2 regions of the Pseudoduganella sp. R-43 genome follow, and region 2 is predicted to be linked to the other one. Evidence: predicted binding sites of a transcription regulator. Region 2 holds the regulator's gene; the other holds the start of a gene.

Region 1 (14,687 bases), 2.6 Mb from region 2:
CAGGTTCTCCAGCACTGTCACGATGTGCCTGACGCCCACCATGTCCGCCCAGGCCAGCGGGCCGCGCGGATAGTTGACGCCCTTTTGCATCGCCAGGTCGGCCGCCTGCGCGCTGCATACCCCCTGGTTGACGGCGTCGGCCGCTTCGTTGGCCAGCATGGCGACCGTGCGCATCACGGCCAGGCCTGGCACGTCATCCAGTCGCGTCACGGTGAAGCCGGCAGCCTGGAACATGCCGATGGCCGATGCCATGGCGCGCGGGCTGCACTGGTCGCTGCACGCGATGGCAATGCGCGGCGAAGCATTGAAGTCGAATACCAGGTCGTACACCACCATGTCGTCATGCTTGTCGTCGCGTGCGCGCTGGGTGGCGGTGCGGCCGTCGGTCAGGTAGATGGCGGCGCCGTTGGTATGGAAGGCAGGTGCTTCGGACGAACGGTGACCTTCGGCGGAATTGCGCTTGGTGACGGCAACGCCGCGCGCCTTCAGGCGCTCGATGAGCGTGGTCGCGATCGCGGTGTGGTCGCCCGGCTCGAAGCTGTAGCCGATGTACTCCGGCAGCGGCTGCGGCGCTTCGGAGCGCGGCAGCGGTGCTGCCGCGCCTTCGCTGTAATCGTAGAAGCCGCGGCCGGACTTACGCCCCAGGAAACCCGCGTTCACCATTTCCTGCTGCAGCACGGACGGCGTGAAGCGCGGGTCGTTGTGGTAGGCGCGGAATACGGATTCGGTGACGGAGTAGTTCACGTCGTGGCCGATCAGGTCCATCAGCTCGAAGGGGCCCATGCGGAAACCGCCTCCTTCGCGCATCACCGCGTCGATGGTGGCGGCATCTGCGGCCTGTTCGTTCAGCAGGCGCCAGCCTTCGGCGTAGTACGGGCGCGCAACGCGGTTGACGATGAAGCCCGGCGTAGACTTAGCGTGCACCGGGTTCTTGCCCAAGGCGATCGAGGTGTCGTACACGGCTTCGGCCACGGCGGCATCGGTGGCCAGGCCGCTGATCACTTCCACCAGCGCCATCAGCGGCACCGGGTTAAAGAAGTGCATGCCGACCAGGCGCTGCGGTTTGCGAAGCTTGGCGGCAATGGCGGTGACGGAAATCGAGGAAGTATTGGTGGCGAGGATGGCGTCGTCGGCAACGATGCCTTCAAGGTCGGCGAACAGGCTGCGCTTGACGTCCAGGTTTTCGACAATGGCTTCCACTACCAGCTTTGCATCGGCGACGTCCGCCAGGCCGGCTACGCCGTGCAGGCGACTGCGCGCGGCGTCGGCATCGGCGCCGGACATCTTGCCTTTTTCAACCAGCTTGCCGTACACCTTGCCGATATCGGCAATCGCCTTATCCACCGCTTCCGCGCGGGTGTCGAACAGTTTGACCGTGTAGCCGGAAGCCGCTGCGACCTGCGCGATGCCGGAACCCATTGCCCCGCTGCCGATGATGGCAACGACACTGCCTTTCGCCAGAGCCGCCATGCTTATTCCCCCTTGAAGTTTGGAGTGCGCTTGTTGATGAAGGCGTCCACGCCTTCGCGGTAGTCGTGGCTGTAGCCAAGCTCGCGCATCATTTCGCCTTCCAGCTTGAGCTGGTCGGACAGGGTGTTGCCGTAGCTGGCTTGCAGCGCGTGCTTGGTGAAGGCCAGGCCCTTGGTCGGGGCGGTAGCGAAGTGTTTGGCCATGGCCATCGTTTCGTTCATCAGTTCTTCGTCTGGCACCGCTTTCCAGATCAGGCCCCATTGCTCGGCGCGTTCGGCGGACAGCTTTTCGCCCAGCATTGCCAAGCCGGTGGCGCGGGCCTGGCCAATCAGGCGTGGCAGGTGCCAGGTGCCGCCGGTGTCCGGAATCAGGCCCAGTTTGCAGAAGGCTTCGATGAAGCTGGCGGATTTGGCGGCCAGCACGATGTCGCAGGCCAGGGCCAGGTTGGCGCCGGCACCGGCAGCAACGCCGTTCACGGCGCAGATGACGGGCATCGGCAGTTCGCGCAGCGCCAGCACCAGTGGGGCGTAGAATTTTTCGACGGATTCGCCGAGGTCCACTGCTGCGCCGCCTGGTGCGACTGCGCGGTCGCCCAGGTCCTGGCCGGCGCAGAAGCCGCGACCGGCGCCGGTCAGCACCAGCACGCGCACGGATTTGTCGGCGCGCAGCTGGGACAGGGCTTCGCGTACTTCCAGGTGCATGGCCTGGGTGAAGCTGTTCAATTTGTCGGGACGGTTCAGGGTCAGGGTGGCGACGCCTTCTGCGATTTCAAACTTGATGTTTTCGTAGCTCACTTTGTCTCCTTTTTAAACCAGGTAAACCAGTGTCAGACCCGCAGGGTCAGACACTGATACGCGGCGGTCGCGGGCCGGGTGTCGGACCCTGCGGGTCTGACACCGGTTCTCCGGTTTTATTCAGCCTGATCGAAATCGATAATCACTTTATCAGTGACCGGAAACGCCTGGCAGCTCAATACAAAGCCACGTGCAATCTCGTAGTCTTCCAGCGCGTAGTTGACGTCCATGTCGACTTTGCCTTCCACCATCTTGCAGCGGCAGGTAGAGCATACGCCGCCTTTGCAGGAATAGCGCATGTCCAGGCCCGCGCGCAAGCCGGCGTCCAGGATCGACTCCTTGTCCTTCTCCATGGTGAACGAAGCCGCATTCCCGTCCATGATCACGGTGACTTCCGTCAGGTGCGGTGCTGCATCGGCCTGCACGCGCGGCTTGTGCTGGTGCTTTGGAATGCTTGCAGCGAACAGCTCAATCTTGATGTTCGACTTTGGCATGCCAGCCTCCTGCAGGGCAGCGGAGACACCAAGCATCATGTCTTCCGGTCCGCAGATGAAGGCGGTGTCGTAGTCCTTGATGTCGATCCAGTGCTGCAGGAACTGCTCGGTTTTTTCCTTTGTGATGCGGCCGTTGAACAGCTCAATATCCTGCTGCTCGCGCGACATCACATAGACAATGTTCAGTCGTTCAAGATAGGCATCCTTCAGCTCCATCAGTTCCGTCTTGAAGATCACGGACGAGGAAGCGCGATTGCCGTAGAACAGGGTAAATCGGCTGGTCGGCTCGGTCATCAGGGTAGTTTTGATGATCGACAGGATAGGCGTAATGCCGCTGCCTGCCGCAAAAGCCAGGTAACTCCTGCTCTGCCCCGCATCCAGCGGCACGTTGAAGTGGCCCATGGGCGGCATCACTTCGATGGTCGCACCGGGCTTCAGCGCTTCGTTGGCCCAGGTCGAGAACATGCCGCCCGGCGTGCGCTTGATCGCCACGCGCAGCGCGCCGTCCTGCACGGCGGAGCAGATCGAATACGAGCGGCGCACGTCCTCGTTATTGATGTTCGTGCGCAGGGTCAGGTGCTGGCCTTGCTGGTATTTGAAGCTTTCCTGCAGTTCGGCAGGCACGGCGAAGGTGACGGCGATGCAGTCGCGGGTCTCCTGCTGCACCTTGGCGACGGACAGTGGATAGAATTTGCTCATGGTGTCAGTGGCACTTGAAGTAGTCAAAGGGCTCGCGGCAATCGAGGCACTTGTACAGCGCCTTGCAGGGCGTGGAGCCGAACTGGCTGGTGATTTCGGTGTGACTGGAGCCGCAGTGCGGGCAAACGACTTTCGGCGCCGACACCGCGCCGCGGGCAACTCCGGCCTTCAGCGGATCCAACGGCGCGGCGGAGGGGCGCGGGGCGCGCAGGCCGCTGATGTCGACCACGCGCTGTGCCGGCGGCGCGATGCCGTAGCCTTTCAGCTTGGCCTTGCCCGAATCGCTCATCCAGTCGGTCGTCCAGGCGGGCGACAGGCGGGTGATGATGTCGACCTGCCTGATGCCCGCATCGTGCAACGCGCCTTGCACCGCGTCGGCGATCACTTGCATGGCCGGGCAGCCCGAGTAAGTCGGCGTGATCGTGACCGCGCAGGACGATGCCCCGGTGACCTGCACATCACGCACGATGCCGAGGTCCACTACGGAGATCACAGGGATTTCCGGATCGGAGACCTGCTCCAGCAGCGTCCAGACACGCGCTGCGTCCATCACCACTCCGAACCCGGGTAAGCGCGCTGCAGGAACTGCATCTCCGCCAGCAGGTAGCCCAGGTGTTCGGTATGGCGGCCTTGCTTGCCGCCCTTCTGCATCCAGGCGTCGGCCGCTGGCATGGCCAGCGTCGCTTCTCCGAGGATATCCGACACGTGCGACAGCCACTGCTCGCGCAGCATGGCAGCCGGGGGCGCAACGCCTTCCGCAACCATGGCTTCATCCACCGCGTCGTAGTTGAACACCTCGCCGGTGTACATCCACAGTTCGTCAATCGCCGTCTGCGTGAACTGGTGCGACACGTCGGTGCCGTCGCCCAGGCGCACAATCAGGTCGCCGCTGCGGCGCAGGTGATAGGTCACTTCCTTCAGCGACTTCTCGGCGATCTCCGCGATGCGCGGATCGCTGCTCTTGGTCAGCGCGCCGATCAGGAAGTAATGCCAGGTATCGAAGAAGAACTGGCGCACCAGGGTGTGTGCATAGTTGCCGTTCGGCTGCTCGACCAGCAGCACGTTCTTGTAGTCATGCGCGTCGCGCAGGTAAGCCAGCTTGTCCTCGTCGCGGCCCGCGCCTTCCAGTTCTGCGGCGCAGGTGTACCACATGCGGGTCTGGCCCAGCAGGTCCAGCGACACGTTCGACAGCGCCATGTCTTCTTCCAGCGCCGGGCCCTTGCCGCACAATTCGCACAGGCGCTGGCTCAGCACCATGGCGTTGTCGCCCAGGCGCAGCAGGTAATTGACCTTGTTATCCATAGCAGGAAGCCTTACAGGTTCTTCACTTCTTCCGGCATCGGGAAGAAGGTCGGGTGGCGGTACACCTTGCTGTTGGAAGGCTCGAACAGCGGGCCCTTGTCGGCCGGCGCGCTGGCGACGATATCGGAGGCGCGCACCACCCAGATGCTCACCCCTTCATTGCGGCGGGTGTAGACATCGCGCGCGTTGTTGATTGCCATCTCCGCATCCGGAGCATGCAGGCTGCCCACATGCTTGTGCGCCAGGCCGTGCTGGCTGCGAATGAAGACTTCCCACAGTGGCCATTCTTTGCTCATCTTGTCTCCTCTCAGGCCGCAGCCTGCTCCTTATTATGTTTGTCGGCGTACGCCACCAGCGCGTCGCGGAACCACGCGCCGTCTTCATAAGCCTTGACGCGGGTGCGCAAGCGCTCGCGGTTGCAGGGGCCGTTGCCCTTCAGGACCTGGTGGAATTCTTCCCAATCGATTTCCCCGAAGTCATAGGAGCCGCGTTCCTCGTTCCATTTCAGGTCCGGGTCGGGGATGGTCAGGCCCAGGAATTCGGCTTGCGGCACGGTCTGGTCGACCATGCGCTGGCGCAGTTCGTCGTTGGAGAACAGCTTGATGCGCCATTGCGCGGATTGCGCGCTGTTGACCGATGCCGCGTCGGACGGGCCGAACATCATCAGCGAAGGCCACCACCAGCGGTTCAGCGCATCCTGCGCCATCGCCTTCTGTTCCGGCGTGCCTTTGGCCAGCGACATCATAATGTCGTAGCCCTGGCGGGCGTGGAAGGATTCTTCCTTGCAGACGCGGATCATGGCGCGCGAATACGGGCCATAAGAGCAGCGGCACAGCGGGATCTGGTTGATGATGGCCGAGCCGTCCACCAGCCAGCCGATGGCGCCCATGTCGGCCCAGCTCAGCGTCGGGTAATTGAAGATGGACGAGTACTTGGCTTTGCCGCTGTGCAGGGCCGCCAGCAGCTCGTCGCGCGATACGCCCAGGGTTTCGGCGGCGCTGTACAGGTAGAGACCATGTCCCGCTTCGTCCTGAATCTTGGCCAGCAGGATCGACTTCCGTTTCAGGCTCGGGGCACGCGTCACCCAGTTTCCTTCAGGCAACTGCCCGACGATTTCGGAGTGGGCGTGCTGGGAAATCTGGCGCACCAGGGTCTTGCGGTAAGCCTCCGGCATCCAGTCTTTCGGCTCGATCTTGATGCCGGCGTCGATGCGCGCCTGGAACTCGCGCTCCTGCGCGTCCATATCTTCTGCGGTCTGGACCTTTTTCAGGCCGGTTTCCACCATTTGTGCGTACATAAGGAGGGCCTCCTTGTTCGGGATAGCTTCATAATACGATACAAAAACCGCTTTGCAAACGAATTTTGTGTGTCATTTAAAAATTCTGTATCTAGATCAATGACAGTGTATAAAATCGGTCTATGCAAAAAAACCAGAAAATCAATGGCTGGATCGAAGAATTCCTGGCCAGCGACCCGCCGCGCTCCAAATCGCTGGTGATGACCATCTTCGGCGACGCCATCGTCCCGCACGGCGGCATGGTGTGGACCGGCAGCCTGATCGAACTGCTGACTCCCTTCGGCGTCAACGACCGACTGCTGCGCACTTCCGTGTTCCGCCTGGCGCAGGAAGGCTGGCTGGGCGCCCAGCGCGACGGCCGCCGCAGCAGCTACGCCATCACGCCCGACGCCATGCGCCGCTTCAGCCGCGCCTTCCGTCGCATCTACGCGCCGCTGAATGTGCACTGGAACGGCCAGTGGACCCTGGTGCTGGCCGCCGATGGCCTCGATGCCCCCGCGCGCAGCCAGTTGCGCAAGGAGCTGTTATGGGAAGGCTACAGCGTGATCGCGCCCGGCATCGCCGGCCATCCCGCCGGCGATATGGAGGCGCTGGAAGCCCTGCTGTCGCGCCTTGGCCTGCTGCAGAAGGTATATGTGGTACAGGCCAGCGAAGTGCCCGGCCTGCGCGCACGGCCGCTGGGCGAGATGGTGGCCGAAGGCTGGGACCTGAGCGAAGTGGCCGCCGGTTATGAGAAGTTCGTGGCCAACTTCAGCACCGTGCCCGGCCTGCTGGCCGAGGCAGGCGAAATCGATCCCGAGCAAGCCTTCGTGCTGCGCACTTTGCTGATCCACGCCTACCGGCGCGTACAGCTGCACGACCCGCAACTGCCGATCGAACTGCTGCCCGAGCCCTGGCCCGGCGCCCGCGCCTACGAACTGGCCAGCCAGCTCTATCGCCAGCTTTCCGGCCCTGCCGAAAGGCATATTCTCGCCGCCCTGCAACGTGAAGATCCCGGCGCCCCGCAACCCGAAACCAGCTTCCACCAGCGCTTCGGCGGCCTGCTATCATCAGCTTGATCACCGTGGTGCGACCGCCTCGGTGCCACCAGCACCCCCGTGGTCTACCTCGGCATCAACAACAATCCGCGCGAATATTTCGACACCCAGCACTGTCGCAATATCACCGGCGTGCTCGAACGCCCGAACATGAAACGCAACACGAAGTGTCCGGCATCCAGGTCGACCTGAAGCTGATTGCAGGTTGGGAGGACTGGCAGCATGAAGTGCTCAACGCCCGCGACGAGGTGGCGCGCTGGACATCCGAACACGCGCCCGTGCCCACGTTCGGCTTCTGTGACTGAGCGGTCGGCGCCGACAAGACCGCGGGAGGACTGGTGCTGTATGGTTACGACCAGGGCAAGGCAGCCGGCGAGATCGCGCTGCACATCCGGCGGCACGGGCCTTGCTGACAGAATGAAAGTCGGGGTCAGGTCTGGCAATCCGCCATTTTGGCGGATTGCCAGACCTGACCCCGACTTTCATTCGGTGTATCATGTCGGGCTTCGCGCGACGGCGCTTCATTTTTCCGACAGGACACACAATGTCTATCAAGATCAGCAGCCAGTTCGACGCTGGCGCCATCGATGTGGTCAGCGTTACCTCCGCTGGCGATATCGACGTCAATATCCGCAGGGACTCGCATGCGGACATCATCCAGTGGTTCTATTTCCGTGTGCAGGGCGCGCAGGCCGTGCCGCTGACCATCCGTTTCCTGAATGCCGGCAAGGCTGCCTATGCCGAGGGCTGGAAGGGCTATAACGCCGTTGCGTCCTACGACCGCGACAACTGGTTCCGCATCCCGACTTCCTTCGATGGCGAAGTGATGACCATCGAGCACGCGCCGGAACACGATTCCATCTACTACGCTTACTTCGAGCCGTATTCGTGGGAGCGCCACCTGTCCCTGCTGGACTCCGCGCAACTGCACCCGCTGGCCGAACTGGTCGACCTGGGCAGCACCGTGGAAGGCCGCGACATGAACATGCTGGTGATCGGCGACCAGGCAGCCGAAAAGAAGGTGTGGGTCATCGCGCGCCAGCACCCTGGAGAGACCATGGCTGAATGGTTCGTGGAAGGCATGGTCGAAGCCCTGCTCGACGCCGCCAATCCATATGCCCGCCAATGCCTGCAGGATGCCTGCTTCTACATCGTGCCGAACATGAACCCGGACGGCTCCGTGCGCGGCAACCTGCGCACCAACGCCGCCGGCGCGAACCTGAACCGCGAGTGGAACGAGCCGACCATGGAGCGCTCGCCGGAAGTCTTCTTGGTCAAGGAGAAAATGAAGGAAATCGGCTGCGACTTGTTCCTGGACGTGCACGGCGACGAAGGCCTGCCTTACGTCTTCGTGGCCGGCAGCGATGCCCTGCCGAACTTCACCAGGGAGCAGAAGGCCGCCCAGGACAAGTTCATCGCCGACTTCAAGCTGGCGTCGCCGGACTTCCAGTCCGAGCATGGCTATCCTGATTCGCCATACACCCCGGAAGTGTTGACCATGGGTTCGCCGCACATCACCCACCTGTTCGGCTGCCTGTCGCTGACCCTGGAACTGCCGTTCAAGGACAACGCCAACGATCCGGACGAACTGGTTGGCTGGAACGGCGCCCGTTCCGCCAAGCTGGGTGCGGACGTGCTGCAGCCTGTCCTGCGCTCCCTGCGCCGTTTCTAAACTATCGCAGCAGCGCCCGGAATGCCTTCGGTATCCACGGGCGCGCTGCCAGCATGATGGTCACCGCGCGGCGCTGTTCCCACGGCAGCCGCGCATCATCCTGGTGCTGCAGCGAGAACTCGTCCGCCACCTGCTTCAAGCGATCCAGCAAGGCACGTGTCGATTGCTGCGACAACATCACGCTCACCAGCCGCTGCACCTCATGATGGCCGTCGAAGCGGCTATCGAAATAATCGCTGTACGCTTCGTCGCGGAAGAAGCCCTGGATCGGGCCATTCGGCAGCCAGCTGAAAGTGCGCGCCACCAGCAGCTTCACCTTGTTGTTCGGCTTGAGCATCAGGAAGCCGATCTTGTCGAGCCTTAGCAGGCAGGCCGTCGCTTCGGCGGCGCTGATCTTGTAGTTCTTCACCACTTCTTCGATTGGCACCTGGTTCAGCGCCAGCACGGCCACCACCAGCAGCTTGGTGTCGCTGATGATTTCTTTCTCCTGCGCGTAGGTGAGTTGCGAGATCAAATGCGGCGTATCGGCGCTGGCTTGCGCCAGTTCGGCAAAGTCCATCTCCAGCACAGCCAATACCTGCTCCAGCCGGTCGAGCGTGAAATTGCGGGCTGCGAACATGCGCTTGATGCTGGGTTCGGAAAGACCGATCTTCTGCCCCAGGGCGGCGTAAGTGATGCCGCGCGCCTTGAGCTGGCGTTTGAGCGCGTCGACCAGGCGGATGACGTTGGACATGCTTGAATTTCCTGCAATAAAGTATCGCAATATGATACCACCAGCATGGCGCGGCGCTACAGTGCGCAAAGCAATTGCCCTGCCCCTGGCAACGCAGCAAGATGGCCGCTCCTTTAACCTGTGGAGCAAAAAATGAAACGCACCCTGATCGCTGCCTTGCTTGCTGTCGCTTGCGCCAGCAGCCAGGCGGTGAATGGTTCGCAAGCCCTGAGCCTCGGCGGCCTGTCCGCCGTGGTTGTCGTGGCGGGATCCGTGGTGACAATGATGACCGGCAACTCGCCGGTAGTCGATTCCGTCGAGACGGTCGGCGAAAGCGTGTTGGTCGTGGTCAAAGCGGTAGGCGACGGCAGCAAGGCTACCTTGCAGTTCAGCGGCAAGGCGCTGGAAGGCGTCTCGATGGTTGCCGGCACCGCGATCAGCGTTGTGGCCATGTCGGCCGGCCATGCGCTGGTAGTATCGGGCAAGGTGATCGCCTTCATCCCGAACGAGGCGGGCAAGGCACTGCTGCATCACAGCCAGGTGAGCTAAGCCATGCGACGCCTGATCCTTGCAGTGTCGTTGGCCGGTGCAATGGCCGGCGCGGCCCACGCGGGCCAGAGCTGCGAACACAAGCCCATGTCGGTGGAAGAGGTGAAACGCGGCCTGGACCTGGCCCAGCGCAGCATGCAGGCGCTTGACGCCAGCGGCGCACAAGTGGCCGTGATTGCACGCGCCGGGCAGGACCTGTCCAAATATGGCTTGCATTATTCCCACGTCGGCCTGGCATGGCGAGATCATCCGGCAGGCCGCTGGGTGGTGGTGCAGTTGCTGAACGAATGCGGCACGGCCGATTCAGCCCTGTTCAACGATGGCCTGGGGAACTTCTTCCTGTCCGGGGTGCACGAGTACAAGGCGCAGCTGATGCTGCCTGCGCCGGAAGTGCAGCAACGGCTGGCGCAGGTGCTGGCTTCGCGCACGCCGCTACGCCTGCACCAGCCGCACTACAACATGCTGTCCTACGCCTGGTCGACGCGCTACCAGAACTCCAACCAGTGGGCGCTGGAGACGCTGGCGGCAGCCAGTGCGGATGCCGGCCGCGTCGAAACACGCGCTGAAGCGCAGCAGTGGCTCGGCCAGGCCGGCTTCCGCCCGCAGCCGGTGGAAATCGGCGCCCTGACGCGGCTTGGCGGCCGCATGTTCCGCGCCAACGTCGCCTTCGACGACCATCCGATGGGCCAGCGCATGCAAGGCCATATTACGACCGTGACGGTGGACGGCATTGAGCAGTTCATGCACAGCCGCGGCGCGCAGGTGATTGAGCTGTGACTATTTTCGGCTGAGTTTCCGCACGCGCGTCACGTGCTTGCGGCGCAGCCGTTCAAGCTCACGCGCCTGCGGGTAGCCCGGCTGGCCGGGCGCGCGCAGGTGCGGCGGGATGAGGGACGGCGCCTCCGGCTCAAAATACAGCGCGGGAAGGCGCTCGCTTTGTCGTTTGCTGGTCATGCTTCATGTTAGGCCCAGCCCCCGGAAGTTGCCAGTTTTGCGCCGGCGCAAAGGCCGTGCCGCGATCTGCGCCGATCATGGGCCTTTATGGAGGCGAACATGAAGCTATTTATTCCCCTGCTGGCTTGCGCCTTGCTCGCCGGCTGCACCTCGATGCCCTATCGCCCGGCACAGGCGGATGGCGCCTTTCCCGGCCTGGCGGACTTTGCCGCCACGGCGCCGGGGCATAGCGTCGACGTGCTGCTGGTGCATGGCATGTGCACCCATGACGCGCGCTGGGCCGATGAAACAGTGGCGCAATTGGGCAGCGCACTCAAAGCCAGGGCGCCAGGCCCGTCCAGCGCGGTGCGCGCTATCGCAAGCGCGGATGGCATAGAGATAGTCGAGCGCACCATCACGTTGCAGCAAGGCGAATTGCGCATCAAGGCCCTGGTGTGGTCGTCCCTGACCACGGCCCTCAAGCGCCAGCTTGAATATGACCTCAGCACGCGCCTGCCGGCCACGCGCGCGAAGCTCAATGCACAGGCCAAGGACAAGCTGCTGGACGATTGCATCCCGGACGCCCTGATCTACCAGGGTGTCGCGCGCGACACCATCCAGCAGCGCATGGCGCAAGCAATCCTGCACGCGACCAGGGATGCCGCGCCGGACGCGCCGTTGCTGGTGCTGTCGTCCAGCCTTGGCAGCAAGATCCTGTTCGATACCCTGCTGCGCATGGAGGCCGCAGCCCAGAGCACCATCGACCGCATGGCCTACCTGGTGATGGCTGCCAACCAGATTCCCCTGCTTGCGCTGGCCGACCAGCAGCTGCCAGGCGCCACGCCAGGCTTGGCGGCAACCGTGGTGCAGCCGCCCGACAGCCTGCGAGCCGTCCTGCTGAAGCGCCGCGCGGGTCCAGCGCCGCGCAGCAGCAGCACGGGCAGACTGAACCTGGTGGCGTTCAGCGATCCCAACGACCTGCTGTCCTATACGCTGGAGCGCGAACGCTATGCCGGGCTGGGAGTGGACGTGGTGAATGTGCTGGTATCAAATGCGCCGACATGGCTTGGCCTGCTGGAGCGCCCCGACCACGCGCACACCAATTACCTGCTCAACCCAGACGTTGCCCGAATGGTCGCGTGTGGTGAGCCGCGGAGTGCGCGCTGCGAATGATTTCGTAGACCTTGCGCGCTTCGGCGATCGTGTCGAAGCGCGGCAGCTCTTCAACCCCAGGCCAGGAAGCCAGCCCGCTGAACATATTTCCCGCAGCTGATATGCCGAAGGCAATGGTGCCCTCGCCATTTCGGTTTTCGGTCAGCGAGAACTCGCCCATTGCGCGCAAGTTCAGGCTTTTCATCCTGCGCTTGAAAATGCCGGAGCGGATAATGATGCGTTCATCGGTGACCGCGTACTCGGTATACGCGCGCTGCCACGCTTCGACCACAAAGCGGCCGGCAATCATGTAAAGCCCGACCAGCACGAAGGGGATGCCCCACAGGCGAAACAACAGGGGCGCAGCTGAATTGAAGACGGAGTATTCCCAGAACAGGGCGAAGCCGCCCCACATCAGGCTGAATGGAATCATCAGCAAATCGGAAGCGCGCAGCATCAACCCCTGTCGCGGGGCGCCGCTCCATAAGACGCGTTCATTGATCGACAAGTTATCCATGCCGCCATCTTACCCGGCAGGAGTGCCTATAAATCTGGCAGATTGTCACTTCCAGAAAATCAGTAGGCGCTTCCACCAGCTTCGGCCCGTTGGCGCTGCGTCGTGCACGTTGGGAAGCACCGCGAAGTCGGTCACCAGGCTGGCCACGCGGCCATCCGCGCCATAACCGAAGTAGGAGGCGTACGGGCCGGCGCCAGCGCCGGCTGGAAAAGAGACGACGCAATCCGGGCCGGCCTGCGGGTCCATGAAACAGGCGCTGCCCGATTCCACGCTGTAGCCGAAGATCTCACCCGGCTTGAGCGTGCGGGCGTCCTGCGTCGCAACCAGCGCGGGGTACCAGTGGGCGACCGGCATGTCGGCAAGCTGCACACGGGCATAGGCGATGCGCTCCTCGCCGTTGTCGCACCCCGCCATCGCCAGCGTGACGGGATATTCGCCGTTCGGCACGCATTGCGTAAACGGCTGCAGCCCGGCTTCGGCCTGCGGGTCGCCAGCGGCGATCTTGCCGGAGATGACTGCCAGCCGGCCAGCTTCGGCCAGCGTGAACTGAATGGTGGTCTCTTCAAACGTAAAGCGCTCCGCGGCAAAGGCGGAGCGCAGTCCTTCGGGATTGGGCGCATAGCTCATGCGCCCATCATATTACTTTTGAAGGCGTGCCAGCAATTCCTTGCCCACCAACGGTGCCGACGCAGGATTCTGGCCGGTGATCAGTTCGCGGTCGGTCACCATATTGCCCTGCCAGTTGGCAGCCTTGGAAAACTGCAGGCCAGCCTTCTGCAGCGCGGTTTGCGGGTAGAACTTCATTTCGCCGCCGCCCAGTTGGGACTTGGACGCCTCCTCTTCATCGTTGGTGAAGACAGTGACCTTGTAGCCGGAGTAGATCCATTTCGGCTGGGCGGGCGTGGCGCCTTGCGCCAGCTTCATGGCGAAGCCCTTGGCATCAGGCATGGCCGACAGCAGTGCGATCGGACCGTGGCATACCAGCGCGGTCGGCTTGCCGTCCTGGTGGAAAGCAGCCAGCACCTTGCCCAGCGCGGGACTGGCCAGCAGATCCTGCATCGGTGCGTGGCCGCCAGGAACGTAGACCGCATCGAACTTGCCGTAGCCCTGCTGCTCCACGCGCGCCAGGCTGACCACTGGCGAATTGGCGCTGTCGGTCAGGCGCAGCTGTTCCAGCAGCTTGCGGTGCGCGTCCAGTGCCGCCTGGTCGCCGCCGAAGAACATGGCGTTGACCGAACCCTGGTCCAGCGTCGGCGCCTTGCCGTTCGGGGTGGCGAAGGTCACCGTGTGGCCTGCGTCCAGCAGCATCTTCACCGGCTGCATCAGCTCATTGAGGTAAAAGCCGGTCTGGAAGGTCTTGCCGGCTTTGAGGTCCAGCGTGGCCTCGTCGGACAGGACGACCAGCACGTTGCCGGCATTGGCGTGCATTGCCGCAGCGGCGAGCGCGATCGCAGTCAGTTTCTTCATCATGGTTTGCTCCTTGTGGAAGTTGATGGCGCTACTTTATTCGAACCTCCAACAACGATAAACTACCTTAAAACCAAACCATTTTTCCCTTAAAGGCAATAATGAGCCGAAAATACGACCACCTGGGCGACGTCGAAACCTTCGTCACCGTCGTGGAGCGCGGTTCGCTGACGGCGGCCGCCGTCGCCATGTCCACCACACCCTCGGTCGTCAGCCGCGCACTGGCCCGGCTGGAGGCGCGCCTCGGCACCCAGCTCCTGCGCCGCACCACGCGCAGCCTCGGGCTGACGGACGCCGGCCGCCTGTACCTGGAGCAGACGCGCGCCGCGCTGTCCCTGATCGACGACGCCGAACGCGCGGTGCAGGCCGAAGGGCGCGAAGTCACCGGCCGCATCCGCATCAGCGCCCCGACCACGTTCGGCCATTACCGCCTGCCCGCCCTGCTGCAGCAATTCTCCGAGCGCTATCCATCGGTACGCGTGGAGCTGAACATCACCAACCGCAACGTCGACCTGGCGGCGGAAAATTTCGATTTCGCCATCCGCCAGGGCACGCTGAAGGACAGCAGCATGATCGCCCGCAAGCTGGAGGA
Region 2 (14,687 bases):
CGGCGTATCGCAATCGGCGGTTTCGCGCTGCTTCAAGCCTGGCGCCAGCGTATCGAAAGCGACCTATGCGCGGGTGATGAAGGCGGCCGAAGGGCTGGAATACATCCCGAACGCGGCGGCGCGCAGCCTGATCACGCGCCGCACCAATATCGTTGCGATCGTGGTGTCGCACACCAGCATGCTGTACAACCCGGCGGCCTTGTCGGAGCTTAGCCAGCAGCTTAACCGCCGCGGCAAGCGCGCCCTGCTCTTCACCATGCAGCACGAGGGCGAGATCGAGAGCATCCTGACCGAGATCTGGCAATTCCAGGTCGACGGCGTGGTGGCCGCATCCCGCCTGACCGAGGCGCATGTCGCGGAATTCAAGCGCAGGAAGGTGCCGCTGGTGGTGTTCAACCGCCATTTGCGCGACCTGGATGTCAATACGGTGCTGTGCGACCAGTATGAGGCCAGCCGTGCGCTGGTGACTCGCCTGGCCGCGGCCGGGCACCGTCAGTTTGCCCTGATTGGCGGGCCGGCCCAGAACTCTGTGGCGCGCGAACGCTTGCGCGGCGCGCTGGACCGGATCGCGGAGTTGGGGCTGCCTGACGCGCCGGTGTTCCATGGCTGCTTTGACTATTCCAGCGGCGTCGCCGGGCTGCACGAGCTGATTGCGCGCATCGGCGCGGTGCCCGATACAGTGATCTGCGGGAATGATGCGATGGCCATGGGTTGCGTGGACGCGGCGCGCCAGCATTTGCACATCGACGTGCCGTCGCAGATGTCGGTGGTGGGGTGCGATGCGGTTGAGGGGTCAACCTGGTTGAGCTATGAGCTCACCACACTGAAACAGCCATTGCACAAAATGGCGGTGGCGACTGCGGATCTGATCTGCAACCTGATCGAAGCTGATGGGGAGCATGAGGCGGAGAAGCGGGTGTTTGCTGCGCAGTTCGTGGAAGGCGAGACGGCGCGGCTGGTGCTGCCGAAGGCTGTTCTGGCTGCCTGAAAACCGGTAAACCCGGGTCTGACCCGCAGGGTCAGACCCAGTCTGTTCGAAGGCCGCTGGTTCGGGTTGTGCGCCTTGGACTTTCGTCGAAGATCAAAAGACCAGGCCTAACACCGCCGGCAGTCGATCTGACAGGGCCTGACCCTGCGGGTCAGACCCTGGTTTACCGGTTTTAGCCCGCAGCAATCCGGTCAGCAATATGCCGCAGCGATTCCTCCACCTGATCCACCAGGATCAGGCAAAGATCACCATCCTGCAGCCGGTCCATCGCCGTATCGATCGCAATGAACTCGCCGGTAATCTGGTCGATATTCCTGGTACGGCTCGCACCCACTAGCCCCTGGCGCAGCAAGCCCACCACCTCACCGTCAGCGCGCCCGCGCTGGCAAGCGTCCTGGTACAGGATCACATCGTCGAACGCCTTGCCGAGAATCTCGGTCTGCTCGCGAATATCCTGGTCGCGGCGGTCGCCCGCACCGGAAATCACCACAGAACGGCGCTTGGCCGGCATCGCATCGACAGCCTGCACCAGTGCCAGCATCGCATCCGGATTGTGGCCATAGTCCGCGATCACAGTCGCACCGCGGTACTTGAAGATATTGAAGCGGCCCGGAGCATTATGGCTATCGGTGGTAAAGGTCAGCAAGCCGCGGCGGATCGAATCCCAGTCAATGCCGGCGGCCCAGGCCGCAGCCACCGCCGCCATGGTGTTCTCCACCTGGAAGCCGATGGTGCCATTGAAGGTGATCGGCACATCGGCCAGCGGAATGCGCTGCTCGTTCTTGCCTTCCACCGCAACCAGCTGGCCATTTTCGATGTAGACGGTGCGTTTGCCCTGCGCCAGGTGCGTCGCCACAACCGGGTGGTAACGATCGGCGCCGAAGAAGATCACCTTGCCCTTGCACTTGGCGGCCATCGCAGCCACGATCGGATCGGTCGCATTCAGCACGGCGTAGCCATGCTCGTCGACATTCATCACGATCACGCGCTTCAGCACCGCCAGGTCTTCCACGGTGGTGATGTAGTTCAGGCCCAGGTGGTCGCCGGCGCCGATATTGGTCACCACGGCCACCTTGCAGCGGTCATAAGCCAGGCCTTCGCGCAGGATGCCGCCACGGGCGGTTTCGAAGACGGCCGCATCCACGTCGGGATGCTGCAGCACATTGCGCGCCGACCGCGGGCCGGAACAGTCGCCTGAATCGATCTGGCGGCCGTTGACGTACACGCCATCGGTATTGGTCATGCCCACGCGCAGGCCGGAGGACGCGATCAGGTGCGCGGTCAGGCGCACGGTGGTGGTCTTGCCGTTTGTGCCGGTCACCGCAATCACCGGAATGCGGCCATCGTCGCCCTCGGGGAACATGGTGTTGATGATTGCTTCGCCAATCGGACGGCCTTTGCCGTAAGACGGCGACAGGTGCATGCGCAGGCCAGGCGCGGCGTTGACTTCCACCACGCCGCCATTCTGTTCTTCGATAGGACGCAGCACGGAATCGCACACCACGTCCACGCCGCAGATATCCAGGCCGATCATCTGCGCCGCTTCCACCGCACGCGCCGCCACTTCAGGATGCACGTCGTCGGTGACGTCGGTGGCTGAGCCGCCGGTCGACAGGTTGGCGTTATTGCGCAGGACGACGCGCTGGCCGATCGGCGGCACGGAATCGGCCGCCAGTCCTTGCAGCGCCAGGCGCGCCAGGGCGATGTCGTCGAAACGGATCTTGGTCAGCGCGGTACCGTGGCCGGTGCCGCGGCGCGGGTCGGAATTGACGATGTCCACCAGCTCACGCACCGAGTGCACGCCGTCGCCCACAACATGCGGAGGATCGCGGCGAGCGGCAGCAACGAGCTTGTTGCCGATCACCAGCAGGCGGAAGTCGTGGCCGGCCAGGAAGCGTTCGACCATGATGTCGTCGCGGAATTCCTTGGCCGCGTTGTACGCTGCGATGGTCTGCTCACGGGTGGTAATGTTGACCGTTACGCCCTTGCCCTGGTTGCCGTCTTTCGGCTTGACCACGACAGGCAGGCCGATTTCCAGCGCGGCTTTCCATGCGTCCTCTGCGTCGACCGCGGTCCGGCCAACGGGCACCGGCACGCCGGCGGCGTCCAGCAGCTTCTTGGTCAGTTCCTTGTCCTGCGCGATGGTTTCGGCGATCGCGCTGGTGCTGTCCATTTCAGCAGCCTGGATGCGGCGCTGTTTGGAGCCCCAGCCGAAGCTCACCATCGAACCTTCGGTCATGCGGCGGAACGGGATCTTGCGCGCCACGGCGGCGTACACGATCGAACCGGTCGACGGCCCCAGGCGCACATCTTCGTCCAGTTCGCGCAACTCATGCAAGGCAGCTGCCAGATCGAATGGAGCGTCGTCCATGGCGGCTTTGCACAGCTTTTCAGCCCATTCCATCGCCAGGCGGCCTACCGCTTCCTCGGTGTACTCCACGACGGTCTGGTAAATGCCATCTTCCAGGGTCTGCGTGGTACGGCTGAAGGTGACGGGGCAGCCAGCTTCGGCTTGCAGACCCAGGGCCGCCAGTTCCAGCACGTGCGCCATCGGGATGGTGTCGGCATGTCCGTCCGGCTGCAGCTGCGCCAGGCGCGGGAAGCGGGTGCGCAGGCGCACTTCGAAACCAGGGATCTTGTCGACGGAGCGTTCTTCCGGCGTGCAGGACACGATGGCTTCAACAGCCGTATGGTGGCTCCACAGATTAGGGCCGCGCAGTGCGCGGAGGCGAATAACTTCCATTCCTGGTAATCCTTAGTTTTTCTTGGTATTCCACTCGAAGGTGCGCAGCGCGGCACCAATCAGGTCCGGCGACAGGCCCATGGCCCAACCGGCGCCGATTGCAGCCAGCACTGCTTCCTTGCGGTCTTCACCGCTGGCCGGCAGGCAGGACGGCGGCAGCACTGCCAGCTCGTCGCGGCCGGCAGCCATGACGAAACCGCCATCGCGCAGGAACACGGCACGGCCGCCATCCTGGCGGTGCGAGTCGATCGCAGGCACATGTTCGTCGGTACCGTAGAAGATCACGTCGCCGTCGCACAGTTCGGCCATTTCGACCACTTGCGCATCGGAGGCATTCAGCACGGCAGCACCTTCCGGCAGCACGACGTCGACCTGGGTACGCAGCACGCCGTACATCTGTTCAGCAGTGTTGATGTAGAACTCGCCCAGCTCCTCGTGGCCGGCGGCGTCGGTCACCACGCCCACCATGCACTTGTCGTAAGAGAAGCCTTCGCTCAGGATCATGCGGCCGGAATTGGCGAATACCGCCGCTTCCACATTCTTGTTCAGGAGCAGGCGCTCGCCGGATTCCCATTCGGTCAACGGACCGCGCGCCACATTGCGGCCATTCAGGAACACACCCTGCTCGGTCGCAGTGCCGACGTAACGGCCGCTCATTTGCAGCAGCCAGCCGATCAGGCGTGCGATCAGCGCGTTCTGGCGGCTGCCGGCCACGCCCACGATCGGGATGCGGCCATCGTCGTCTTCCGCGAACAGCTGGTCGGCAATCGCGTGACCAACCGGGCGCGCCACGCCGCCGGCGGCAGGCTTCAGGTGCGCCAGCAAGCCTGGGCTCGCGTTCACTTCGATGATCGCGCCGCCCTGCTCTTCCAGCGGTTTGGATATGTCGGCGGCAACCAGGTCGATGCCGGCGATGTCGAGGCCAATCGTGCGGGCCGCCAGCGCTGCCATTTCGGCAACCGCCGGGTGCACCAGGTCGGTCACGTCGTTGGCCACGTTGCCGTTGACCTGGATCAGGACCTTGCGGCCGGCTTCCACCACCGAGTCCGGCGTCAGTCCCTGGCGCTTCAGGTCCAGCTGCACTTCTTCCGACTTCTTCGGTTCAACGATATTCAGCGGGAATTCTTCAGTGGTGCCGCGGCGCGGGTCGGTGTTGATCTGGCTGTCCACCAGCTCCTGCACAGAGGACTTGCCGTCGCCAGTCACCCACAGCGATTCGCCCATGGACGCTGCCACCATGCGGCGGCCAACCACCAGGAGCCGGTGTTCATTACCGACGATGAATTTCTCGACGATCACGCTCTTGCTGCCGCCGCGCACAACGGCAATATCGTAAGCAGCGCGCACGTCGGCTTCGGTCATCAGGTTCAGCGACACGCCGCGGCCATGGTTGCCGTCGTAAGGCTTGACGGCCACCGGCAGTCCGATGTCCTGCGCTTCTTCCCAGGCCTCGTCGGCGCTCTTGACCAGGGTGCCTTCCGGCACCGGCACGCCAACGGACTTCAGCAGGTCCTTGGTCATGTCCTTGTCTGAGGCAATGCCTTCGGCGATGGCGGAGGTGTTGTCGGTTTCCGCAGTCCAGATGCGGCGCTGGCGCGCACCGTGACCCAGTTGCACCAGGTTGCCGTCGGTCAGGCGGATATGCGGAATCTTGCGGTCGGTCGCCGCGTCCACGATGGAGGCGGTCGATGGGCCGAGGCACAGCGATTCGACCATCGAAGTCAGTTTTTCAACGGTGGCGGCCAGGTCGTATGGCTTGTCCTCGATGGCCGCCATCAGCAGGTCCTTGCCGGCGGCCAGTGCGGCGCGGCCAACCTGCTCCTGGCGGGTGCGGAATGCCATTTTGTAAATGCCGCTGCCTTCGGCGGTCTGGCGGGTCTTGCCGAAGCCGGTACGCATGCCGGCCAGGTTTTGCAATTCCAGCACCACGTGTTCGAGGATATGGCCAGCGTAGGTGCCGTCGCGCAGGCGCTCACAGAAGCCGCCGCGTTCGCCGACGCCGCAGCGATGCTCGATCAGGCCAGGCAGGAAGGCCGTCAAGCGTTCATAAAAACCGGGGAGTTTGTTCGAGGGGTAGTTTTCAAGCTCGCCGATATCCAGCCAAGCCTCGATCACCGGGCGATAGGTCCAGATGTTCGGTCCGCGCAGGTGTGTTACACGGAGAAACTCAATGTCTTTCTTTTTTGTCATGTTTTAGCTCTTGTACCTCTTGCGGTATACTCCGCCCGTCCTTCTATTTTCCCACTGTTTCGCAATTCTTGCCACTTGGCAAAGAGTGCCGGAGTCTGATCCACAATGATAACAAACCAACTTTCCTCTGAGCTCAGCCTGACAGAACTTCCCGACAGGTGGCGCACAGAGTTGCCAGCGCTTGCACCCGAAGAAAACGTACTTGGCGCGCTGGAGGTTGACCTGGACTCCAAGCTTCACTTCAACAAAGGCCTGGTACTCCTTACGGAGCGCCGCATTATGGCACGCGCACCCGGTGAAACGGTATGGCGAGATTGGACTTATCGTCCTGGCATGTCGCTAAAACTGCACGATCACGCCGGTGTCGGCCACCTGGAACTGGTGGATGACAAGCAGCGCCTGGCCGCGTGGCGCTTTACGCTTGGCCAGAACCTGCTCGCCATCCGCTTGTCCGAGAACTTCCCGCGCCTGCTGGAAGCGCACGTGCACGGCAAGCCGCTGCAGCAGGTCGAACAGAATTCCTGCCCTACCTGCAAGGCGCCGCTGGAAGCCGACCAGGAAGAATGCCCGGTCTGCACCAAAGTCGCCCACACGCCGCCGTCCACCTGGACCCTGTTCCGCCTGTGGCGCTTTGCGCGTCCCTACCAATGGCAACTGGCGCTTGGCTTTGCCATGATGCTGCTGTCGACCGGCGCGCACCTGATCCCGCCGTACATCATCATGCCGCTGACGGACAACGTGCTGATCCCTTACCAGAACGGCAAGCCGGTGGAGCACATGCTGGTGGTGCAGTACATGGCAGCGTTGACCGGCGCCGCCGTGCTGGCGTGGATCTTCGGCTGGGCCAAGACCTATGTGCTGGCGCTGGTCTCGGAACGCATCGGCGCGGACCTGCGCACGACGACGTATGAACACCTGCTGCGCATGTCGCTGGAGTATTTCGGCGGCAAGCGCACTGGCGACCTGATGTCTCGCATCGGCTCCGAATCGGACCGGATCTGCGTCTTCCTGTCCCTGCACCTGCTCGATTTCGCCTCCGATGTCCTGATGATCATCATGACCGGCGTGATCCTGTTCACCATCGATCCCTGGCTGGCCATTGCCACCCTGCTGCCGCTGCCTTTCATCGCATGGATGATCCATCTGGTGCGCGACAAGCTGCGTACCGGCTTTGAAAAGATCGACCGCGTCTGGGGCGAAGTGACCAACGTGCTGGCCGATACGATTCCCGGCATCCGCGTGGTGAAAGCGTTTGCGCAGGAAACCCGCGAAGCAACCCGCTTCCGTACCGCCAACAAGCACAACCTGGCCGTCAACGACAAGTTGAACAAGGTATGGTCGCTGTTCTCGCCGACCGTGTCCTTCCTGACCGAACTGGGTATCCTGGTGATCTACGTGTTCGGCATCTGGATGATCTCCAAGCACAACATCACCGTCGGCGTCCTGAGCTCCTTCGTCCTGTACGCCAACCGCTTCTATGGCAAGCTGGATTCCATGAGCCGCATCGTGTCGGTGACGCAGAAGTCCGCTTCGGCCGCCAAGCGCATCTTCGACATCCTGGACCACGTGTCGAGCGTGCCCGATCCGGTGCAGCCGGTGAAGGTCGAGAAGGTCCGCGGCGACATCACGCTGCGCGAAGTGGGCTTCCGCTACGGTAACCGCGCCGTCAACCGCGGGGTGAACCTCGAGATCAAGGCCGGCGAAATGATTGGCCTGGTGGGCCATTCCGGCTCCGGCAAGTCGACCCTGGTCAACCTGATCTGCCGCTTCTACGACGTGGCGGAGGGCGCGATCCTGCTGGATGGCGTGGATATCCGCAACTACGCGGTGTCGGACTACCGCCGCAATATCGGCCTGGTGCTGCAGGAGCCTTTCCTGTTCTTCGGCACCATTGCGGAAAACATCGCCTACGGCAAGCCGGAAGCCACCCGCGAAGAAATCATGAAGGCCGCCCGCGCAGCGCACGCCCACGACTTCATCCTGCGCCTGCCGCAGGGTTACGATTCGATGGTGGGCGAGCGCGGCCAGGGCCTGTCGGGCGGTGAACGCCAGCGTATTTCGATTGCGCGCGCGCTGCTGATCGATCCGCGCATCCTGATCCTCGACGAAGCGACTGCATCGGTGGACTCGGAAACGGAAAAAGAAATCCAGAAGGCGCTGGACAACCTGGTCGCCGGCCGCACCACGATTGCCATTGCGCACCGCCTGTCAACGCTGCAGCGTGCGAATCGCCTGGTGGTGATGGACCGCGGCAAGGTCGTCGAAGAAGGCCCTCATGAAGAACTGATGGCCAGGGAAGGCGCCTACTACCGCCTCTACCAGGCGCAGGCACGTAACGTCGATACAGACATGGATGACAAGGCAAAGAGCCGTGAAGATGATTAATTTTACTTTGAGCCGGGACAGCTTCGGTAAGCTGAACCTGATCGACGCCAACGGCGTGCTGCATGAAGGCGTGTCGCCGGTACGCGCGTTTCCCATCCAGGCGCCGGATGAAGGCCTGTCGCTGGTAAACACCGACGGCAAGGAAGTGGCCTGGCTGGATCGTATTTCCGACCTGTCGCCGCAACTGGCGGACATCGTGCGCGAAGAACTGGCCGGCCGTGAATTCATGCCGGTCATCCAGCGCATCGTGGACGTGGGCAGCTATGCCTGCCCTTCCACCTGGAGCGTCGAAACCGACCGCGGCGATACCACCTTCGTGCTGCGCGGCGAAGAAGATATTCGCCGCATCGGCAGCGTTTCCTTGCTGGTGTCGGACAGCCACGGCATCCACTTCCTGATCCGCGACCAGTTCGCGCTGGATAAGCACAGCAAGAAGATCCTCGATCGATTCCTCTAAGCGCGCCGCTAGCGCGCCATGCCATCCAGTTCCGCCAGGACCTCGCCGGGCAAATCGAGCGCCTGCGCGGCAAGGTTCTCCTTGAGGTGGGCAATCGAGGTGGTCCCCGGAATCAACAGCACATTCGGCGACCGGTACAGCAGCCAAGCCAGGGCCACCTGGTTCGGGGACGCGCCCAAGCGGGCGGCGACACGCGACAAGGTAGACGACTGCAGCGGCGAGAACCCGCCCAAGGGGAAGAACGGCACGTAGGCGATACCATCGCGTGCCAGTTCATCAATCAAGGCGTCGTCATTGCGGTGGGCCAGGTTGTACTGGTTTTGCACGCACACGATCTCGCACATCCGCCGGCCCTCGGCCACCTGGGCATGGGTCACGTTGCTCAAGCCGATGTGGCGTACCAGGCCTTTGCGCTGCAGCTCAGCCAGCGCGGCAAGCGGCCCTTCGATCGAGCCCTCAGCCGGCTGCATCGGATCGATCATCAGGCGCAAATTGACGACATCCAGTTTGTCGAGCCCCAGGTTGCGCAAGTTGTCATGCACGGCCTGTTCCAGTTCAGCAGGCGAACAAGCCGGCAGCCAGGAAGAATCGGCGCCGCGCCGGGCGCCAATTTTCGTGGCAATCACCAGGCCATCGCGGTAGGGGCGCAAGGCTTCGCGGATCAATTGGTTGGTTACGTGCGGGCCGTAGAAATCGCTGGTGTCGATGTGATCGACACCGGATTCAACCGCCGTGCGCAAGACCTTCAATGCGCCTGCTGTATCGGCCGGCGGTCCGAAAACATGCGGCCCTGAAAGGCGCATGGCGCCGTATCCCATGCGATTGACGATCAGGTCTCCGAGGCAGTAAGTGTGCTGGGACATGGTAGAGCTCCTTTTCAATGAGGTTCCCAGTCTAGAAGCGAATCGACCGTTCGATAAGCCGGTATAATTAAAACAGCCCGTACGAAAATTTGCACAATGCGCGTCGATCTTGCCGACCTGAATGCTTTCATTGCCGTTGCACGCGCCCAAGGCTTTCGCGAGGGCGCGCGTGCGATGGGCGTCAGCGCATCCGGCCTCAGCGAAGCGGTGCGCCGCCTGGAAGCCCAGTTGGGAGTGCGGCTGCTGAACCGCACCACACGCAGCGTCACCCCCACTGAAGCGGGCAAGCGCCTGCTGGCGCGCCTCCAGCCCGCCCTGTCCGAAGTGGATGCCGCCCTCGCCGAAGTGAACGGCCTTCGCGACCGGCCAGCCGGAAGGTTGAAGCTGAACGTCCCCATCAGCGCAGCACGACTGATATTGCCGGCCATCGTACCGGCGTTCCTGGCCGCCTATCCCGACATACAACTGGAAATTACTGCAGAAGAAGGCCTCATCGACGTGCTTGCCGCGGGCTGCGACGCAGGCATTCGCTATGACGAGCGCCTTGAGCAGGACATGATCGCGGTACCCATCGGCCCACGGGTACAGCGCTTTGCCGCCGCTGCCGCACCCGCCTACCTCGACAAACGCGGACGGCCCGACCATCCACAACAACTGCTTCTGCACGATTGCTTGCGCATGCGTTTTTCCGGACGCGCAGTGCAACCATGGGAATTCAGGCGCGATGGGGAAACCGTGAAAGTCGATGTCAACGGCCCCTTGCTGGTGGAGCCATCCGGTGCCGTTGAACTGATCGTGGATGCGGCCGAGGCAGGAAGCGGCGTCATCTACCTGTTCGAAGACTGGCTGCGCCCGCACCTGGACAACGGCGCCCTGGAAGCGGTGCTGGAACCCTGGTGGCAATCCTTTACGGGCCCATTCCTCTACTACTCAGGGCGCCGCCTGGTTCCGCCGCCCTTGCGCGCGTTCATAGACTTCGTCAAAAGTGAAAATTGACATAGATCATGTGCCCGAATTTTTTCCAGCGGCACAATTGCGGTTCGACACTACTGGAGAACCCCATGGATTCCATCGTCTTCGGGCCGGACCTCGCACTGGGCATTCCCGTTCTCGACCAGTCGCACCGCATCGTCTTCGACATGCTCGACGCCATGGAAAGCCTGCCCCGTCCCGCCTTTGACGCAGCCTGCCGCGACCTGGCAACTGAATTCATGGAACACCTGCGCGAAGAAAACAGCCTGATGGAGCGCATCGCCTACCCGGCTGCCCAGGCCCACCGCGCAGCCCATGGCTACTTGCTGGAAAAGGTCGCCCGCACCCTGCGCCTGCTGAAGGACGACGAGGAAGCCACGGCACGCGACATCATCCGCACGCTGCCGGACTGGCTCGAAGCCCACATCAACACCATGGACCTTGCGCTCGCAGTTGCGGCTTCCCGGTTAGAGTAATAAAGTGCTTGACTTAGAGTGCACTCTAACTTTTACGATCACCCCATGGAATCGCACCTGAGCATTGACGAAGTCGCCAAACGTACCGGCCTCACGGCCTACACACTCCGCTATTACGAGCGCATCGGGCTGATTGCCCCGGTCAATCGTGCGGCGGGCGGCCAGCGGCGTTACGCGGCCTCGGACCTTGCCTGGATCGAATTCCTGCTGCGTCTGCGAACGACCCATATGCCAATCGGCAAAATGCAGTCATTCGCAAAACTTCGCGGCGCTGGGGACTCGACGGTGCCTGAACGGCGCCGGATGCTAGAAGAGCATATGCAGGACGTGCTCGCCGAAATCGAGGCGATGCAACAATCTGCAGCATCATTGCAGGCCAAGATCGAGTATTACCGCTCCCTGGAGCAGTCCCTGGCGTCGAATCCAACCACCGATGGAGCACATGCCAATGAACACCGAAAGCCGCTACGAGCGCGGGCTCGCAAAACTGCGTGAAGTCGACGGCCAGGCCGGCGACCGCGTCGTTCAAAGCCTGGAAGATATTGCGCCCGATTTCGCCCGCTACCTGATCGAATTCCCCTTTGGCGACATCTATTCGCGCCCGGGGCTTGACCTGAAATCACGCGAGATCGCTGTGGTGGCCGCGCTGACCGCCATGGGCAACGCTGCGCCCCAGCTCAAGGTGCACATCCACGCCGCCCTTAACGTCGGCGTCAGCCGCGAAGAGATCGTGGAGACCATCATGCAGATGGCCGTCTACGCTGGCTTTCCGGCTGCGCTCAACGGCCTGATGGCCGCCAAAGAAGTGTTCGCGCAATAAAAAAGGGGCAGCAAGAGCTGCCCCATACACCCCCTACAGGTGAGAAAACTGGTAAGCCGGTCAGGCGACAGCGAGTTCCTGCGCCATGCCGCCGGACGACATGGCCTCGAGCCTGGCGCGGTCGGTAATGCGCAGATCGCGGTTGCTCAGGACGATCGAGCCATCCTGGCGCAGGCGGGCCAGCTGGCGGCTGACGCTTTCCACGGTCAGGCCCAGGTAGCCGCCGATATCTTCACGCGACATGCGCAACTGGAAGCTGGTCGAAGAGTAGCCGCGCTGGGCGTAACGGCCGGCGAGGTTCAGCAGGAACATGGCCAGCCGCTGTTCGGCACGCATATGACTCAGGAACAGCATCACCGACTGCTCGCGCTGGATTTCGCGGCTCATGGTGCGGTGGAACTGCTGCAGCAGGCCAGGAATCTGCATCACCAGCTCTTGCAGGCGGTTGAAGGGGATCTCGCAGACTTCACTGTCCTCCAGCGCCACGGCATTGCAAGAATGCTGGCCATTGCCGATGGCTTCCATGCCCAGCAGGTCGCCGGCCATGTGGAAACCGCCAATCGTCTGTTCGCCGCGCTGGTTCACCTGCACGGTCTTGAAGTGGCCGAAGCGCACGGCATACAGGCTGTGGAAGCTGTCGCCGGTCTTGTACAGCGGCTCGTCGCGGTTCACGCGGCGGCGGCGGGAAATGATCTGGTCAAGGCGAGCAACATCTTCGTCGGCCAGGCCCTGTGGCAAGCAAAGGCGGTTGAAGCTGCACAGCGAGCATTTGGCTGCGACTGGTGCGCAGGATTTGGTGGCGTTTGCAGGGGTGATTGGGATGACCGGGCTCATTTTGCTGCTCCTTGTTTTCGATGGAAGCAGTATCGCGCCCGGCGTCATTTCCCGGTATCAAGCATCCTGTGCAGTTGCTGTAGTGGTTCCCCTACAGCCGCTCAGATCAGCCCGTGCTCGAGGGCATAACGGGTCAGCTCAGCATTCGTGGACATGCCCATTTTCTCGAGGATGCGGCTGCGATAGGTTGTCACAGTGTTAGGACTGAGGTGTAGTTTTTCCCCTATGCGCACCAGGGACTCGCCCTGGGCAATCAGCTTGAAGACTTCCAGTTCGCGGTTGGAAAGCTCTTCGTGGTCGCCGCTCGCGCCGCCGCCGACCAGGGTTGCCAGTTTTTCAAGCAGCGCCGGGCTGACGTGCTTGCCGCCCGAGGCAGCCTTGCGCACGGCCTCGATCAGGGTCGCCGTCGGCGCATCCTTGGTCAGGTAGCCGGAGGCGCCCGATTTCAGCGCGCGCACCGCGTAAATTTCCTCGGAATAGGTGCTCAGCACCAGCACCGCCATGCGCGGGCATTCGCTGCGCAGGGTCTTCAACAGGTCCAGGCCATTCTTGCCCGGCATCTTGATGTCCACCAGTGCCACGTCGAAACTGCGCTCGGCCACGCGCTGCATCGCTTCCACGGCGTTGCCGGCCTCGCCCTCCACGCTGATGTCGGGCGCCGTGCCCAGCATGAGGCGCACGCCGTTGCGTGCAATCGCATGGTCGTCGACCAGCAAAACGGTGATCCTGTCACCCATTCTTGTCCTCCAAAGGCAGGCGCAGCTGCAGGGTAGTGCCCTGCCCGGCCTTGCCGCTGATATTCAGTTCGCCGGCAAAGCGGCGCGTGCGCTCGTGCATGCCGAACAAGCCCCAGGATTCGCGGTCGGACAAGCCGGCACTCTCGATACCCTTGCCATTGTCTTCCACCCGCAGCACCACGTTTTCGCCGTCAATGTCCACGATGACGCGCGCCTCGCTCGCTTCGGCATGGCGCACCACGTTGGTCAGCGCTTCCTGCGCGACGCGGAACAACATGGTGCTGCGCTCCGCATCGAGCTCCAGCGCCTGCGCCTCCGGCGTGATATTGCAGGTGCATTGCAAGCCGCTGCGCTGCGCCACCTGTTCCGCATACCATTCCAGCGCAGGCCAGATGCCCAGCTGGTCCAACACGCTTGGACGCAGGTCGGTAATCACGCGGCGCACGGTCTCTATCGCATCTTGCGCCAGCTTGGCCGCATCCTTCAACAGTGGGTCCGATTGCTCGCCGCCGCGCTCGATGGCGACCGAGATATAGGCCTTGATGCCGGTCAGCAGGCCGCCCAGTTCATCATGGATTTCCTGGGCGATGCGGGTGCGTTCGTGTTCCTTCAGTTTTTCCTGGTACGCGGCCAGTTCACGCAGCTCTTTCTGCGACTGCCGCAGCACCTGTTCAGCCAGTTGTTTCTCGTCGATCAGGCGCTGCTCGCGCAGCAGGCGGTCGATGGCACCAGCCAGGAAGTCGAGGTAGCGGCCGTCGCTGTCCTTCACCAGGTAGTCGCGCGCGCCGCGGCGCATCGCTTCTGCCGCCACGGTGGCACTGTCGGCGCCGGTCAGCATCATCACCGGGATATTTGGCTGAGGCTCGCCGCGGTCTGCCGCAAGGCGGGCTAGGAATTCAAGCCCGGTCAGGTCGGGCAAGTGATAATCGAGCAGGATGCAGTCGGGCTCTTCGCGCAAGGCGATATCCAGGCCTTCCTGGCCGCTTTCCGCTTCCAGCAATTCGCAGTTGAAGCCCGGCGCCTGCGCAAAGGCGCGGCGGCAGGCGATACGGTCAACGATATCGTCTTCGACGATAAGGACCCTTACCCTGTTCATGGCAGCTCGCTGATGGTCCAGTACAGGTTGATGGAGCGGACCACCTCCACGAACTGGCGGTAGTCCACCGGCTTGGTCATGTAGCCGGCGACGCCCAGGTCGAAGCTGCGCATCTTGTCCTGCTGT

Evidence for each region. Region 2 encodes FNR, which switches genes on or off when oxygen is low (the NO sensors DNR and NnrR bind a similar motif). Its sites were predicted from a motif close to TTGATNNNNATCAA; they were not measured.
Region 1: a site for FNR is predicted at 6,143-6,156, ahead of paaX (phenylacetic acid degradation operon negative regulatory protein PaaX). Genes of this name have one in related genera too.

The regions. Positions count from the first base shown of each region.
Region 1 covers NZ_CP183988.1:6,165,920-6,180,606, forward strand. Annotated here, with positions in the region: gene paaH (3-hydroxyacyl-CoA dehydrogenase PaaH) at 1-1,470, opposite strand, end outside; gene paaG (2-(1,2-epoxy-1,2-dihydrophenyl)acetyl-CoA isomerase PaaG) at 1,473-2,264, opposite strand; gene paaE (1,2-phenylacetyl-CoA epoxidase subunit PaaE) at 2,381-3,457, opposite strand; gene paaD (1,2-phenylacetyl-CoA epoxidase subunit PaaD) at 3,462-4,007, opposite strand; gene paaC (1,2-phenylacetyl-CoA epoxidase subunit PaaC) at 4,007-4,759, opposite strand; gene paaB (1,2-phenylacetyl-CoA epoxidase subunit PaaB) at 4,771-5,055, opposite strand; gene paaA (1,2-phenylacetyl-CoA epoxidase subunit PaaA) at 5,067-6,056, opposite strand; gene paaX (phenylacetic acid degradation operon negative regulatory protein PaaX) at 6,179-7,114, shown strand; gene ACN9M3_RS28185 (hypothetical protein) at 7,261-7,398, shown strand; gene ACN9M3_RS28190 (M14 family metallopeptidase) at 7,638-8,765, shown strand; gene ACN9M3_RS28195 (helix-turn-helix domain-containing protein) at 8,767-9,498, opposite strand; gene ACN9M3_RS28200 (hypothetical protein) at 9,631-10,026, shown strand; gene ACN9M3_RS28205 (DUF2145 domain-containing protein) at 10,030-10,803, shown strand; gene ACN9M3_RS28210 (hypothetical protein) at 10,804-10,980, opposite strand; gene ACN9M3_RS28215 (hypothetical protein) at 11,080-12,132, shown strand; gene ACN9M3_RS28220 (PH domain-containing protein) at 12,071-12,628, opposite strand; gene ACN9M3_RS28225 (DUF4241 domain-containing protein) at 12,674-13,255, opposite strand; gene ACN9M3_RS28230 (type 1 glutamine amidotransferase domain-containing protein) at 13,268-14,098, opposite strand; gene ACN9M3_RS28235 (LysR family transcriptional regulator) at 14,197-14,687, shown strand, end outside.
Region 2 covers NZ_CP183988.1:3,586,087-3,600,773, reverse strand. Annotated here, with positions in the region: gene ACN9M3_RS16455 (LacI family DNA-binding transcriptional regulator) at 1-988, shown strand, start outside; gene cphA (cyanophycin synthetase) at 1,161-3,731, opposite strand; gene cphA (cyanophycin synthetase) at 3,744-5,921, opposite strand; gene ACN9M3_RS16440 (ABC transporter ATP-binding protein) at 6,027-8,306, shown strand; gene ACN9M3_RS16435 (DUF1854 domain-containing protein) at 8,299-8,763, shown strand; gene ACN9M3_RS16430 (aldo/keto reductase family oxidoreductase) at 8,772-9,626, opposite strand; gene ACN9M3_RS16425 (LysR substrate-binding domain-containing protein) at 9,723-10,622, shown strand; gene ACN9M3_RS16420 (bacteriohemerythrin) at 10,688-11,074, shown strand; gene ACN9M3_RS16415 (MerR family transcriptional regulator) at 11,120-11,569, shown strand; gene ACN9M3_RS16410 (carboxymuconolactone decarboxylase family protein) at 11,523-11,894, shown strand; gene fnr (fumarate/nitrate reduction transcriptional regulator Fnr) at 11,955-12,728, opposite strand; gene ACN9M3_RS16400 (response regulator) at 12,830-13,465, opposite strand; gene ACN9M3_RS16395 (response regulator) at 13,458-14,561, opposite strand; gene ACN9M3_RS16390 (response regulator) at 14,558-14,687, opposite strand, start outside.